Regions from separate parts of the Metabacillus herbersteinensis genome, predicted to be linked through region 3. Evidence: riboswitches for the same ligand, from Rfam matches in the RefSeq annotation. Region 3 holds a riboswitch; each other region holds the start of a gene.
What was found. Region 3 has a riboswitch for lysine ahead of ACFFIX_RS17220 (transporter substrate-binding domain-containing protein). Riboswitches for the same ligand answer to the same signal wherever they lie in the genome.
Positions count from the first base shown of each region.

Region 1: linked by a shared signal. The riboswitch ahead of ACFFIX_RS01970 (aspartate kinase) and the one ahead of ACFFIX_RS17220 (transporter substrate-binding domain-containing protein) in region 3 are both predicted to bind lysine.
Region 2: linked by a shared signal. The riboswitch ahead of dapA (4-hydroxy-tetrahydrodipicolinate synthase) and the one ahead of ACFFIX_RS17220 (transporter substrate-binding domain-containing protein) in region 3 are both predicted to bind lysine.
Region 4: linked by a shared signal. The riboswitch ahead of ACFFIX_RS00055 (amino acid permease) and the one ahead of ACFFIX_RS17220 (transporter substrate-binding domain-containing protein) in region 3 are both predicted to bind lysine.

Region 1 is NZ_JBHLVO010000001.1:381,988-386,008, reverse strand. It holds gene uvrC (excinuclease ABC subunit UvrC) at 1-953, shown strand, start outside; lysine riboswitch at 1,129-1,307, shown strand; gene ACFFIX_RS01970 (aspartate kinase) at 1,451-2,680, shown strand; gene ACFFIX_RS01965 (YslB family protein) at 2,796-3,302, opposite strand; gene ACFFIX_RS01960 (succinate dehydrogenase cytochrome b558 subunit) at 3,592-4,021, shown strand, end outside.
Region 2 is NZ_JBHLVO010000005.1:28,700-32,720, reverse strand. It holds gene eutB (hydroxyectoine utilization dehydratase EutB) at 1-1,009, opposite strand, end outside; lysine riboswitch at 1,409-1,588, shown strand; gene dapA (4-hydroxy-tetrahydrodipicolinate synthase) at 1,723-2,610, shown strand; gene ACFFIX_RS08500 (CoA transferase subunit B) at 2,715-3,383, opposite strand; gene ACFFIX_RS08495 (CoA transferase subunit A) at 3,398-4,021, opposite strand, start outside.
Region 3 is NZ_JBHLVO010000017.1:796-4,816, reverse strand. It holds gene truA (tRNA pseudouridine(38-40) synthase TruA) at 1-25, shown strand, start outside; gene ACFFIX_RS17230 (hypothetical protein) at 218-589, opposite strand; gene ACFFIX_RS17225 (CBO0543 family protein) at 936-1,439, shown strand; lysine riboswitch at 1,681-1,863, shown strand; gene ACFFIX_RS17220 (transporter substrate-binding domain-containing protein) at 1,998-2,837, shown strand; gene ACFFIX_RS17215 (amino acid ABC transporter permease) at 2,905-3,627, shown strand; gene ACFFIX_RS17210 (amino acid ABC transporter ATP-binding protein) at 3,699-4,021, shown strand, end outside.
Region 4 is NZ_JBHLVO010000001.1:9,672-13,692, reverse strand. It holds gene ACFFIX_RS00060 (ABC transporter ATP-binding protein) at 1-382, shown strand, start outside; lysine riboswitch at 474-657, shown strand; partial or broken gene ACFFIX_RS00055 (amino acid permease) at 812-1,664, shown strand; gene ACFFIX_RS00050 (sulfite exporter TauE/SafE family protein) at 1,740-2,621, opposite strand; gene ACFFIX_RS00045 (Ger(x)C family spore germination protein) at 2,925-3,962, opposite strand; gene ACFFIX_RS00040 (GerAB/ArcD/ProY family transporter) at 4,010-4,021, opposite strand, start outside.

The DNA.
Region 1 (4,021 bases), on a different contig from region 3:
TCTCAACATTTCCTATTTACGACACTCCTGACGAGGAATTTCTCACTTATCTAGGTCAATTTTACTCAAAAAACAATCATTTTCTTCCAAAAGAAATTCTCATTCCAGACAGTGTTGAACATGAGCTAGTGGAACAATTATTACAAGTCTCTACCATCCAGCCAAAGCGTGGTAAAAAGAAAGACCTTCTTTTATTAGCACATAAAAATGCAAAGATTGCCCTAAAGGAAAAGTTCTCTTTAATTGAACGAGATGAAGAACGGACAATTAAGGCAATTGAAAACATTGGGGAAAAGTTGAGTATTCACACACCACTTCGTATAGAAGCATTCGATAATTCGAATATCCAAGGAACGGATCCAGTTTCTGCAATGGTTGTATTTATTGACGGAAAGCCAGCAAAAAAAGACTACCGGAAGTATAAAATTAAGAGCGTTCAAGGACCCGATGATTATGAATCCATGCGCGAGGTCGTTAGAAGAAGATATAGCCGTGCTCTAAAGGAATCCTTGCCCCTACCTGACTTAATTATTATCGACGGAGGGAAAGGTCATCTAGCAGCTGCACAGGACGTATTGGAAAATGAATTAGCTCTAGAAATACCTGTTACAGGATTAGTTAAAGATGATAAACATCGAACTTCTGAGTTGTTGATTGGTAACCCACCAGTTATTGTTCAATTAGAACGAAATAGCCAAGAATTTTATTTATTACAAAGAATACAAGACGAAGTTCATCGTTTTGCGATAACGTTTCATCGACAAATACGTGGTAAAACAGCCTTTCAATCCATATTGGATGATATCCCTGGTATTGGTGAGAACAGGAAAAAAATGCTCCTGAAACATTTTGGTTCCGTTAAAAAAATGAAGGATGCTACCTTAGATGAGCTGAGGGAAGCGGGTATCCCTCCAAAAACGGCTCAAGCCTTACTAGAAAAATTAAAAGAATAAGCTATTGTTATTTCTAGATTACTTACGGAATTTTTATATTTTAAAGAATAAGTGTGCGTTTCTGAATCCAGCGCCTAGCCCCTCGAGGTCATAAGGCTGAACAAGGCGCTTGCGCTTTTTTTATTTATTTGATACAATTTTTACTAATTTCATATTTGATCGTTTCAAGTTCGTTAATGATGGTAGAGGTGCGAGCTTCAATAGTAAACAGTTAGAGGAGATTGGACTCCGAAGAAGACTGTTGAAAGGGAAGTTTCGCCGAAGTGATAAAGTTCCATTTCCTTTATTGCTGGTTTTGCACTGAAAAAGTGTAAGATTGTCAAGGATATTTATTCTTGGAGAGCTATCTCATTGTGTGAACGAAAATATTTTTTTCGTTTAGTAAGCAATGGGATAAGTAAATCTCATTGCTTTTTTGTATTTCATAAAAAAGTCAGGGACTAGTCCGAATCATAACAGTTCGATCTATGATAAAAAGGTGAAGGGTGAGGTTGTCGTTGGGAATTATCGTTCAAAAATTTGGTGGTACATCAGTAGGTTCTCCTGAAAAAATAGGTAACGTAGCGAGTCGAGTTATTCAAGAGAAACAAAACGGTCACGATATTGTCGTTGTGGTTTCAGCCATGGGGAAAACGACAGACCATCTTGTATCTCTTGCAAAAGAAATTACAGATCGCCCAAACAAACGAGAAATGGATATGTTACTTACAACAGGTGAACAAGTCACAGTTGCTTTGTTATCAATGGCGCTAACTGAAAAAGGATACGATGCCATTTCATTTACTGGTTGGCAAGCTGGCATTCAAACAGAATCAGTTCATAGCAATGCTAGAATTACACATATTGATTCAAATCAAGTACAACAGCAACTAAACAATGGAAAAATTGTAGTTGTTGCTGGATTCCAAGGTGCTTCAATCGAACAGCAAATTACGACATTAGGTCGAGGAGGCTCTGACACAACTGCAGTTGCACTTGCAGCAGCACTAAAAGCCGATAAATGTGATATTTATACGGATGTAACAGGAGTTTTTACAACCGACCCTCGGTTTATTAAAGGTGCTAGAAAGCTCTCAGCGATATCCTATGATGAAATGCTTGAGCTAGCGAATTTAGGTGCAGGAGTTTTACATCCAAGAGCTGTTGAATTTGCGAAGAATTACCAAGTTCCACTAGAGGTACGTTCAAGCATGGAGAATGAACGAGGGACAATTATTGAGGAGGAAACATCAATGGAACAAAACCTTGTAGTAAGAGGAATTGCATTTGAAGATCAAGTAACAAGAGTATCCATCTTGGGTCTTCCAAACGAATTAACAACGCTTTCGACTATTTTTTCCACATTAGCAAAACATAGTATTAACGTTGATATTATCATTCAAAGTACAACAAGTAGAGAGACAACGTCAATTTCTTTCTCGGTTAAAACTAGTGATCTAGAGGATACGATAAAAGTCCTAGAACAATACAAACAACAACTTAACTACAAAAAAATCGAATCTGAAAGTGGATTATCGAAAGTTTCAATTGTAGGTTCTGGGATGATTTCAAATCCAGGCGTAGCAGCAGAGATGTTTGATGTACTAGCAAATAAAGGGATATCAGTGAAAATGGTCAGTACGTCAGAAATTAAAGTTTCAACTGTCGTTTCACAGGAGCATATGGTACAAGCAGTTGAAGCACTACATGAAGCGTTTCAACTATCTAAACAAGAAGCAACAGTATAAAAAGTTTTCTTATTCAGGATAAAATAATTGCAGATAAAATGCGTATTAAAGAGGGTCTGACTGTATTAATGTCAGACCCATAAGCGTGCGATAAATCACAAAAAAACAGACGATATTATCTTTGACTTCTTTTTCCAAAAACAGCTACAGGTGAGGCGATCTCATCTTTTTGATCCCATTTAACAGTGAAAACAACTTTGTTTGCTCGTTTTTTTACTTGCTCGTATGTTTCGGTAATATGATTGTTCATTTGCTGTAATTGTTCGGCAACAAAGCCTGCTTCTAGCTGAAACGAAATTTCGTTTGATTTTTTAATGCGGAGTTGAATCATATCACTGCTTAATTCAAATTCCATTTCGTTCTTTTTATTTTGAACTAAATCCAAGTTTCCCCAGCCAGCAGCCAAGAAAAAGGAGATGAGCTCTTCTGTAGTTTGAACAGGGTATTTCCGCGCCAAGCTTTTACCCGCCCAATACAGCATTTGTGGATAATCTTGCCCTAGAATATCAGGAAGTAAAACTTCACGTAGAAGTTCATACCCAAATGCAGGCATTTGCAAATCCTTTAATTCTTGATAATCAGCCAAATAAGAATGTTTTTTCACGTTTTTCCCCTCTTTCATGAAGTATTATATAACAAGTACCGATGAGAAAAACATGAAATATAAGTAAAAAATGAAAATATAGATTAACTTTCTATCAATATATTGATAAAATAAAAATTAATAGGAACTACTATAATTATGATTTTTCTAAAAATTATAATTTATGAACACGTTTTCTTGACGCTTATTCAGGATGAGAGTAGAATATATTTGTCACATTTTATCAGTTTAAAGACTTTGGGGCTGGAAAATGGAGAAATAGAGTCCTAATGTTGAGCGCATTATTGATACTAGGGGGTAATTTTAAATGGCTGGAAACAAAGAGTTTATGAATCGCAGGCTACACTCATTACTAGGAGTAATTCCGGTTGGGCTCTTCTTAATTCAGCATCTCGTTGTGAACAACTTCGCAACTAGGGGCGAAGAAGCATTTAACAATGCTGCACATTTCATGGAAGCCCTTCCATTCAGGATTGTACTAGAAACGTTTATCATTTTCTTACCGCTCTTATATCATGCTATTTACGGAGTGTATATTGCATTCACCGCAAAAAACAATGTGAGTAACTATGGGTATCTGCGAAATTGGTTGTTCGTACTACAGCGTGTAACTGGAGTTATTACATTTGTATTCGTTGTTTGGCACGTATGGGAAACGGGAATTGCAGCAGCACTTGGTGCAGAAGTGAATTATGACATGATGGCATCCATCTTAAGTAGTCCATTTATGCTAGCAT
Region 2 (4,021 bases), on a different contig from region 3:
CTTTGTTTTCAAAAGTATAATTTTGAATTAACTTAAGCAGTATCGAAAGATCTACGTTGTGTCCGCTAATAATAACGGCAATGTCACCATCTTGCTGAGGAATTTTGTTTCCTAAAACTGCCGCAATTCCTGTTGCTGCAGCGCCCTCCATAATAATTCTGTGTTTATCCATCATAAAAGCCATACTATAAGCAATCTCATCTTCAGGGATGAGCACCACATCATCCATATATTGCTGGACCATTTGAAAAGTGTATTGATTATCAAGTCCGATTCCACCTAATAAACTATCAGCAAGTGTCTCACTTTCCTCCATCTTGACTGGTTTACCAACTTTTAAACTTTCATACATGACCGCGGATTGTTCCATTGAAACACCAGTTACTCTTATATCACGATTATTTGATTTTAATGCCAAGCCAATTCCGGAGAGAAGCCCACCACCTGAAAGCGGAACAATCACATCTGTTAGATTAGGAAGAGCCTCCAACAATTCCAAGCCAATTGTTCCTTGTCCGGCAATGACATGAGGATCATCAAATGGCTGAATCACCGTTAATCCCTTCTCTCTTTCCAGCTCATAGCAACGCTCTCCTGCGGCATCTTGGCTATCACCAACTATCTCAATTTGAGCTCCCAGCCTTTTTAATGAATCTACTTTTGCTTTTGGCACTCGATTTGATATGCATACAACAGCATCAATCCCTAGTTTGTTTGCTACATATGCCACAGCCATACCATGGTTTCCAGTTGAAAACGTAGCAACCCCACGTTTTTTTTCTTCTTCACTCAAGCTAAGTATCTTATTGGCTGCTCCCCTTACTTTAAATGCTCCAACCTCATGTACATTTTCAAGCTTTAAATAAACAGGACGACCAATTTTTTCTGATAGAATAGTAGATTGGATCAATGGTGTTCTATTTACAATTGAAGCGATTCGTTTTCTTGCTTCCCAAACGTCACGGATTTTCACATCTTTTCTTTCTTTTGTTAGTATTGTATTTGTCATATTGTCCTCCCCTCATTGATCATTATTCTTGGTATTCATAAGATAAATACTAATACCTTCTATAAAAGATATCAATTGTCAAAACTGCCTATAAAACGGTGAAACTTTTCATACAGTTTGTTCTATAAAGCTAAATCTGTTGAGATAATGGATGCATAAGAAGTTGTGTTTACCCAAAAAGTGTTAGGTTTATTAGAAACTGACTTTGGATTGCTAATTAGCAGTGCATGGATCAGCTCCATTGTAGGTGCTTCAAGGCTCCGAAAAGTCGCCTAACTTCTAAAACATATCAATTATTCTTGCAATTTAAAAAAATATTTCTAATTCATCCTTGCAATAGAAAGAATCTTCTGTTATATTACAGTCAATTAAATATTTTCTTACTTCAATACCTTTTGAAGTGAGGATAGAGGAGCAAAGACCATTAGTACACAATTTGAGGAGAATGAGATTCCTATGACTATTGTGGAAAGGGGAATTTGCCGAAGCGGAAAGAATCTCATGTTCTTGAAGCTGGTTCTGCTATTGAATAAATACAGGACTGTCATATAGGAAACTATATGGAGGGCTATCTTACGCACGGGAACGATTTTTGTAAATATTGTTTCTACTGCAGCAGCGAATCCTCGTTGTTGCTTTTTTGCGTTTACTACTGAATGGCCCTGACCACCTCTGAATTTTTTTAAAAAAATTTTATAAAAGGGTGTGAAGTTATGAATTTTGGCCAAGTTTTAACAGCAATGGTTACCCCGTTTGATCATAATGGTGAGGTTGATTTTAACGCTACGAGAACTTTAGTAAATTATTTAATTGCTAATGGTTCTGATGGATTAGTTGTAGCTGGTACAACTGGAGAGTCTCCTACATTAACAGCAGAAGAGAAAGTAAATTTATTCAAAATTGTTGTAGAAGTTGCTAATGGAAGAGTCCCAGTCATAGCTGGAACTGGCTCAAATAACACGAAAGCTTCTATCAGCTTAACAAGGCAAGCAGAGGAAGCTGGAGTCGATGGAATTATGCTCGTTACTCCATACTATAACAAGCCGTCTCAAGAAGGCTTATTTCAACACTTTAAAACTATCGCCCAATCAACACCATTACCGGTAATGCTTTATAATATCCCAGGACGAAGTGTTGTAAACATGTCAGTAGAGACGATTGTTAGTCTCTCAAAGATTAACAATATTGTGGCAATAAAAGAAGCAAGTGGCGACTTAGAGGCCATGGCACAAATCATTAGCAAAACACCTAGTGATTTTACGTTGTACAGCGGTGATGATGGGTTAACATTACCGGTTTTAGCCATCGGTGGAGCTGGAGTTGTTTCGGTTTCTTCACACATCATTGGTAATGAGATTCAAGAAATGATCAATAGCTTTAAAAATGGGGATGTCCATGGTGCTGCTTCTACACATCGTAACCTTCTTCCAATTATGAAAGCATTATTTGCTGCACCAAACCCATCACCGGTTAAATCAGCATTAAATATGAGAGGGTTAAATGTTGGAGGTGTCCGCTTACCATTGGTCCCTTTAAACAATGAAGAAAAAAGAGCTCTACAAATAACTCTACAACCTAGTAAAATAGAAGCTGCTTGTTAAATAAGTAGTAAATAGACCACATTAATAGAGAGAAAATAAATTTTCTTAAAAAGCAGTGCAACTCCGGAAGAAGTGCACTGCTCTCTAATCGATTTATTTAGTGACTAAAAAGAATCCGTTACTACATCTTCTCCAATAATTAATGTTGGTTCAGTTGACTCAATAATATCGTTAACTGTATAACCTCTAGCTACTTCAACTAGCTTTAACCCTTCTGGCGTGACATCAATTACCGCTCGATCGGTGATAATTCGGTTGACAACACCTTTACCTGTTAACGGGAGCGTACAGGACTTCAAGATTTTCGCTTCCCCACTTCTGTTGACATGATCCATAATGACGATGATTCGCCTTGCACCATGAACGAGGTCCATTGCTCCGCCCATTCCTTTAATCATTTTCCCTGGAATCATCCAGTTCGCTAGATCACCTGACTCTGAAACTTCCATCCCACCTAAAATAGCGACATTAACATGACCTCCGCGAATCATTGCAAATGACTCTGCACTATTAAAATAAGCTGCTCCAGGAATCGCAGTAACGGTTTCTTTTCCTGCATTAATTAAGTCTGGATCAACATTTTCTTCACTAGGATAAGGGCCGATTCCTAGCAAGCCATTTTCAGATTGAAGGACAACTTGTTTATCTGATTGTATGTAGTTTGCTACTAGTGTCGGCATTCCGATTCCGAGATTCACATAGAAACCGCTTTCAATTTCACGTTCAGCACGCTTTGCAATTCGTTCTCTAATTGATGCCTTATCTTGACTCACTTTTGTAACCTCCTTTAACTGGATTTTTGAACAGTTAATCGTTCAATCCGTTTTACTTGCTTCCCAACGATTAGTTTTTGAACATAGATACTTGGTGTATGAATACTGTCTGGTCGAAGTTCTCCAACTTCGACTAATTCCTCAACCTCTGCGATTGTTACTTTTCCAGCGGTTGCAATCATTGGATTGAAGTTTTGCGCCGTTTTGTTGTAAATTAAGTTCCCCATTTTATCAGCCTGACTTGCCCGGATTAAACTAAAATCCGCTACAAGAGCTTCTTCAAGTACATACTCCTTGTCACCAAAGCTGCGAATTTCTTTTCCTTCTGCAATTGGTGTTCCTACTCCAGCCGGTGTATAAAAAGCTGGAATTCCCGCACCACCTGCACGAATTTTTTCAGCAAGTGTGCCTTGAGGAATCAATTCAACTTCAACTTCTCCAGATAAAACTTGTCGTTCAAATTCTTTGTTTTCCCCAACATATGAGCTAATCATTTTTTTAATTTGTTTATTTTTCAATAAAAGTCCTAAACCCCAATCGTCTACTCCACAATTGTTTGAAATAACGGTTAAGTCTTTTACCTTGGTTTCGACCAATGCTAGAACTAGGTTCTCTGGAATTCCACATAAGCCAAAGCC
Region 3 (4,021 bases):
TTATTTGGAGAAAGTTGAGTTTTAGATATACGTCCTCTCTACCCAATCTTTAGAAAAAGCTTATTAGATACCAAGAAAACCACCCTGCGTCTTAGGAAGCAAGGTGGTTTTTCAAAAAAAGCATATTTAATTTTAACAACTGATTCATAGTTATTCTAAGCAAAAACGGATAAGGGGAATTAGGGTTTTTAATGATAGCTAAAATCTTACCACCAATTTACCTAATACTAGAAGTACCTACTAATGATTCAGGTGTCATCCCCAGTACTAATTGACTGATATTTGCGTATCCGGTACTTCTAAACTCAGCAAAAGTTTGTTTCAATACTTGGAAATCAAGATCATCTTTTAGTTTTTGTAATTCTTTTTTATACAAGCGTAGAACAGAGCGAGAAACAAAGTTCGGGGCACATTGGCAGGGATCTTCATCCATAATTAAGCATCCCATATATTGATATTTAAATTGAAATGCACGAGTAAGGTTAACCATATCAAATAATTTTTCAACAAGGTTAGGATAGTCTTTTTTTAATTTTTCAAGGGTTACAGATATAGCGTTTAATTTATCAAGACTAGATAAAGTTACCATCATTTTTCCTCCTTTTATTGGTCCCAAGGTTTTTTCAGCGAAATAAACTCAGCTAATTCTTTACTTTTCTGCCTTCTAAATTTACGCATTTCTGCTCTTTCTTTACCTGTTTTGTAAATAATGTACCATATAGCTTGGAGTACTATTTGGCTTTTAATTATTTCAAGATTCTTGCTTCGTGAGATATCTGACAATTCAATAAGTTAAGCATTGAATTTAATTTACGATTCTATATTTGCTAGAAATTTGCTTCCGTACCTTACTTCTTTGCTTTAGAAATAAGCTAAACATAAATCGTAGTAAATGGGGCATACTTTACATAAAAGTACTCGGGAGGGTAGTGAGTATGCATGTAGCAATTACTATTTTAACTATTATGGCTTCTTTTAAGTGGGGAAATTGGAAAAGCTGGAGAGAATACCAGGCTAGTATGTTTTTTATTGCCACAGGTGGTTTGCTTTACGAATATATCGTACAAGAAAATTCCTTGTGGAAGTTTCATCCCGATTTGCTTTACGGTCAAGAAATGACAGTAATTGTTTATGCTCTTATAACTATGCCCGTTAGCATCTTCCTCTTTCTCTCCCATTTTCCCGAGAGACTGTTTCGAAGACTAATTTACATATTGGTTTGGTCTGGAATTTACATATCTGTTGAATGGATCTTACATATGTTTGGGAGGATTTCATATCAGAGTGGCTGGTTATTCTGGTATTCTTTTTTATTTGATGTTGTCATGTTCTCGGTCATTGCCCTACATCAATACTATCCATTCAGAGCCTATATTTTATCGATAATTATAATCATTTTCTTGATATCTTATTTCCAAGTCCCATTTAAATTTGCTTGAAAATTAAAAGTATCTGTGTCAAAACCCGGATATTAAGAAACAGGGTGTTAAATGATGGAAAATAATATTAATTTTTTCGTAGATTAAGTCTTACCGGAGTTCTTACAGTTGTATTATCATGAGTGTAACCACTTAAAGTTTGTCAAACTACCCCAACTTATTGGAACAGTTGAGCCACCTTGACAGCAAAAAAATATTATCGTAAACTATCATTAATAACTGAATATAACCTCACTTTTAATAGTGAGGTAGAGGCGCGATATTTAACAGTCCTTAGAGGAGTTTGAGAAGCTATGATTCTAAAGGAGAAGGAAATGTCGCCGAAGTTTGTAATATTTCTCTATATTACATGCTGGGTCTGTAGTGAAGAACTGCAGGACTGTCTCAATAAACGTCCCGGTTTATTGAGTGTGCTATCTCATGTGGGAAAAAACGAGGATTTGGGCCAACCATACATATGTGACCTGAGTTTATCTCAGGTCTTTTTTGTGTAGGTTGGCCTTTTTAGAATATTTAGAACACGATTAAACATATAGTTACCAAAAGGGGAGAACTGTCATGAGAAAAAAATCGTTATTATTTTTTACGATGTTGCTTTCAACAATTTTGCTACTAGCAGGATGTGGGTCAGGTAGTTCAGAAACTACAGGGTCATCAGCTGAAGCAGACACATTTAAGGTTGGTCTAGAAGCTGGATATGCACCATTCAACTGGACTCAGATGGATGATTCCAACGATGGAGTAAAAATTGATGGCAATGCAGAGTATGCAGGTGGATATGATGTCGAAATTGCAAAGAGAATTGCTGAAGATCTAGGAAAAGAATTAGTGATTGTCAAAACGGAATGGGATGGCCTTGTACCAGCACTAACTTCAGGTAAAATCGATGCAATTATTGCAGGTATGTCACCAACAGCAGAACGTAAAGAGACAATCGACTTCTCAGAAAACTATTACACATCTGATTTAGTAATGGTCGTAAAAAAAGGTGGAGACTATGAAGGTGTTACTTCGATCCAAGATTTCAAAGGAGCAAAAGTAACGGCTCAATTAAATACCTTTCACTATTCAGTAATTGAGCAAATTGAAGGTGTATCTCAGGAAACTGCTATGGACAACTTTCCAGCAATGAGAGTGGCTCTTGAATCAGGGATGATTGATGGCTATGTGTCAGAACGTCCAGAAGCAATCAGTGCTTCTGCGGCAAATGAAAACTTTGCAATGGTCGAATTCGCAGAAGGATTTGCTACATCTGATGATGATACAGCAATCGCGGTCGGACTTGCAAAAGATAGTGAATTAACGGAGAAAATCAATGAAGCATTAGCAGCTATCTCAGAGGAAGATCGTCAAAACATTATGGATACAGCAATTAAGAATCAACCAGCTGCAGAATAATGAGAATGTGATACCGGCTGCATTTTTTTTGCAGTCGGTTTTGTTTTTTTAATAAAGGGGGAGAACTATGAGTCTTGAGTGGGTCGTAACCATTGTTTCAAACAATTGGCCTATGTTCATTCGTGGAGCTGGAATGACTCTATTAATCTCAATGATTGGTACGATAATAGGTGCGATCATTGGTTTAGTAATAGGAGTTATTCATACAATTCCAATGCCTGAACGAGGAGCAAAGAGAAGTATTCTTAAAGTAATTAATGCCATTCTTTCTATTTATATCGAATTTTTCCGAGGAACACCTATGATCGTCCAAGCGATGGTCATTTATTATGGCTCTGCTTTAGCATTTAATATCGATATGGACATATTAGTCGCAGCGTTCTTTATCGTATCGATTAATACTGGGGCTTACATGGCAGAAATTGTTCGAGGTGGGATTATTTCTGTCGAAAAGGGACAATTTGAATCGGCTCAAGCGATTGGTATGAATCATCTTCAAACGATGATTCATATTGTCTTACCACAAGTTGTTCGTAATATTTTACCAGCAACAAGCAATCAATTTATAATTAACATAAAAGATACATCAGTATTAAACGTAATTGGTGTAACGGAATTGTTTTTCCTGACAAAATCAGTTGCAGGAAACAATTTCAGATACTTTGAATCGTTTTTTGTCGCGTGCATTTTGTATTTCATCATGACGTTTACGATAACAAGAATTTTGCGAGTTATTGAAAGAAAATTAGATGGTCCCGAAAATTACAATATGATGGATAATCAAAGATAGAGATACCAGAAGAGATGTTGCGTAGAACAAGATCGCGTGCGGAAATCTATAGAAAACAAAGGATGAGATATATGGAAAAAGTCATTGATATACAACATTTAAGCAAATCCTTTGGAAACCATGAAGTATTAAAAGACATTGACTTTTCAGTGTATAAAGGAGAAGTTGTCTGCGTCATTGGTTCGTCTGGATCTGGTAAATCGACTCTTCTTCGTTGTATTAATCTTCTCGAAAAACCAAGTGGTGGACAAATTATTTACCAGAGTGAAAATATTTTAGATGACAAACATGATATCCACGCTTACCGAACAAAGTTAGGGATGGTTTTTCAGCAATTTAACTTATTTAATAACCACAATGTATTAAACAATTGTGTTGTCGGACAAGTAAAAGT
Region 4 (4,021 bases), on a different contig from region 3:
AATTCGTGATGATTTTGAAAAAGTATTTCAACTGTTTCCGCGTCTTAAGGAAAGAGCAAAGCAGCAATCAGGAACTCTTTCTGGTGGAGAGCAGCAGATGCTAGCGATGGGGCGTGCGTTAATGGCGCGTCCGCGCCTACTTATTTTGGATGAGCCATCAATGGGTTTGGCACCACTTTTAGTTAAGACCATTTTTAAGATTATTCAGGAGATTAATCAGTCAGGTACAACGATCTTACTGGTGGAACAAAATGCAAATATGGCACTATCTATAGCAGATAGAGCTTATGTTATCGAGACTGGTCAAATTGTCTTATCAGGATCTTCCGACGAGTTAACAGCAAGTGATCAGTTGAAAAATGCGTATTTGGGTGGACACTAATCATTTAATGAACTTAAATGGTTGTCATATAGTCTTATTGTCTGCTAATTTACACTTTATAAAATTTAATAGTAAATCCTCATCGCTATCTTGGTGAGGTAGTGGTTGCAACAATTAAGAGTAGCTCTTATGAGATCTGTGGGGATTATTGAAGATGAGAATAAAGGAATTTGTTGCCGAAGTTTGGGAGGATTCACACAGCCAACCATACTGGGTCTACATCGAATAGGTGTAGGACTGTCACAGATTTTGTTCTGTGGAGAACTATTGCGTCGAGATAGGTTGCGGGTTTTAATTGAAGGGAAACGCGTGGGTAGTATACCATTGCGTTTTTTTGTTGTTTTTTGTAAAGAATAGTAAGGATTTGTTGATTTAGAACTTAAGTTTCATACTCCAGCGTAAGCAATTTAACATTCATAGTAGCAGCATTTGTTTGTATTCCAGTACTCCAATTTAGGAGACTTGTATACACCAATAGTTGATTCAGAAGGAAAAATACAAAATCTTCCGAGTCAAATAAACTTAGCGATGATCTCGACTCTATGGGCATTTGTTGGAATTGAATCTGCTGTTATCCTATCTGGACGTGCTAAATCTCAACGTGATGTTAGTCGTGCAACTATTCTAGGATTATTTATCGCATTAACCATTTACATGGGTATAACCTTACTTATCATGGGAGTGTTACCTCAAGAGGTTCTAAGAGCATCTGATAAGCCATTTGTTGATGCACTTTCTGTTATGATAGGTGACGCTGGCGCAACTATCATGGCTCTACTAGCTGTAATTTCACTTTTTGGAGCTACCCATTGGCTGGATTTTACTTAGCTCTGAAGTACCATACCAAGCAGCCAAAACAGGAGTATTCCCTACGTACTTTGCTAAAGTTAACAAGAAAGGAAGCCCTGTTCGAGCATTAACTGTCACTAACGCGATGTCACAAATCTTTATCTTATCTGTGATATCAGGGACTATCAGTGAGGCATATACATTTTTGACAACATCGGCCACACTTGCTTATCTGATCCCATACTTAGTTTCTGCCATATTCTTCTTAAAGCTCGTAATTAAAGGTGAGACATACGATCTTAAAAAGGGACCGCGAGTCTCGGACGGTATCATTGCCTCACTTGCATTGATTTACTCAATTTGGGTGATTATATCTGGAACTGCAGATATCCAAACATTTTCTTTAGGAATCGGACTTTTCCTTGCAGGGTTTTTAATTTACCCGCTTATTAAACGAAGTAAATTTAAGAATCAATCAGCCATTGAAAATTAAAAACATCTTAAGCATACTTGAAATGTTATATTCTAAGCCCTGCTTTTTAGGGCTTTTTTTTAGTAAAAGATAATTTTACAGACTCAAAATATTTTGTGATCTTACTCTATTTCTTTTAATGGCATACCCAATCGCGAAAAACCATCCGAATATTAAGATGCTATAGAGGACTGGAGTAAATGCTTCGTCAATTGACCAGGTTGTCAATAATGTCCTGGTATTGGTTAAAATAATAAATCCTCCTACCAATACCCCAAGAAGATAGGCTGGTAACTTTCTAACTAGCCATGCAGCTATTGGAGCTGCAATAACTCCCCCTATGATAAGGGCGATCACCCAATACCAATTGACTTGCTCCCAACCAAGTGACACTAAAAAGCCTAATGTTGCTGAAACTGCAATTGCAAATTCACTCGTGTCAACCGTGCCCACAACCTTCCTTGCAGAAGATCCCTTTTTTGATAATAGTACAGGGGTTGCTATTGGTCCCCATCCTCCACCGCCCGTTGCATCTGCAAATCCTGCTAGTAATCCAAGTGGAATTGCCTGCTTGCGTGTTAGCTCGATGGACTGGTTTTGATTTTCTACATCAAATTTAAATAAGAAGCGTAATAGTACATAAAAACCCAAAACCAAGAGGAAAACCGCAATGAATGGTTTAGCTAAATCTCCTGGTAAATTACTTAAAAAGCAAGCACCGGCAAACGCCCCAATAGATCCTGGTATGATTAATTTGTATACTGCCTGTTTATCAACGTTCCCAAATTTAATATGAGAAGCACCAGAAGCAGCAGTTGTAAAAACTTCTGCAAAATGGACGGAAGCAGAGGCCACAGCAGGTGCGATCCCAAACGTTAAAAGTAACGTGGTTGATGTAACTCCGTAAGCCATACCTAAAGATCCATCAATAAGCTGTGCAAAAAACCCAATTAACGAAAAGATAATTAATTTTCTCATTTCGACGCTCCCCTAATAAATAATAAAAGGCCCTTAACATAAGTTAAGGACCTTTGGTTTTCCAATCAGTCAATTATTTATACAATCAATTTATATTTATTATACATAATTCCTATGTGTTTACAAGGATTAATAATAAAATAAATAATTATTTTTTCTAGTTGCCTATTCATGTAGTATGAATGGTGAGAATCGTACGAAAAAAAATAAATTTGATGAAAGTAAATAAAACGAGTGAAGCGCTCTGCGGCCTCACTCGTTTTTGGATTAGTGCTGACTTGTTTATACTACTCAAAATTGGATTTATTCAATAACTCCAGTCTCGAGTATTTTAACGCTTGTCTTTACATTAACCTCAATAGTTGGATATATCTCTTGCCACTTTTTTTGATCCCAGTTTCTCGTTCGAGTCCTTACTTGTTCGCCAATCCCCAAAGGATCTATGTTTAATTCTTGAAACTCTTTAATGAGTTCGGACCCTTGCTTTTCAATTGCCTCTTTCATTTTGCTTTCTATCATTGAAATGCTTTTCTTGTCAACTTTTTTTCCGGTAAACTCTCTTAGAACACCTTTAATTTTCATATGTATTGTGATGTCTGAATCAGTCATAGGCTTCTGAATATCGTAAGATCTCTTAGAGTTAATATTAAAAACAGAAGCATATTCACCATCCTTACCATCCTCACCAAGTTCAATAGGCATTGAACCCTCACTCGATTTATTTTCATACAGTATTTTAAATAGAAATTGTTTCTCCTCTTCAGCAATTTGATGTACATATTGATCACTCTTAAAAAAGGCAATCCCTTTTATATCTACTCTACTATTTTCTGATCCTAATAATGGTAAAAAAGGGTCCATTCCTTCAGCATAGTATGCATAAATAAATTCATGAAGATTTGTTTTAGGAATCGTACCAGTTTCAATATTTTGTTCAATTAAACTCGATAAATAGTTTCCATTATCTGCGTTTCCATATTGTTTTTCCAATAATTCTTTTGCGCTTCCTTCTACAATCCCCAAATAAACATTCGATCCGACACTTGGATCGCGCTGCAAGGTATCAATTGTGTCTATCATTCCTTCTTCAGCTAATCGACGACTATAGAGAGCCACTTGGATTTTTCCGCTAACAAAGGGTTTATCCGATTGTTCATTTATCTTACTACGAACCTCTTTATTTAATTTAGAAGAAGCCGTATAGGTCTCATTAATAACAGATTTATCGGGTTGATAATTAGGTGTAACAGCTGTAGTTTGAAGCATATCTGCTTCTAAATAATCATATCCTCCAGCTGTAATCAGCTGAACATCATCTAGTATCTTTTGATCAATATTCATACATCCGGACATCGTTAATAGGATTAATAGGGTGACTAAAGTGGTTTTTATTGTCGTTT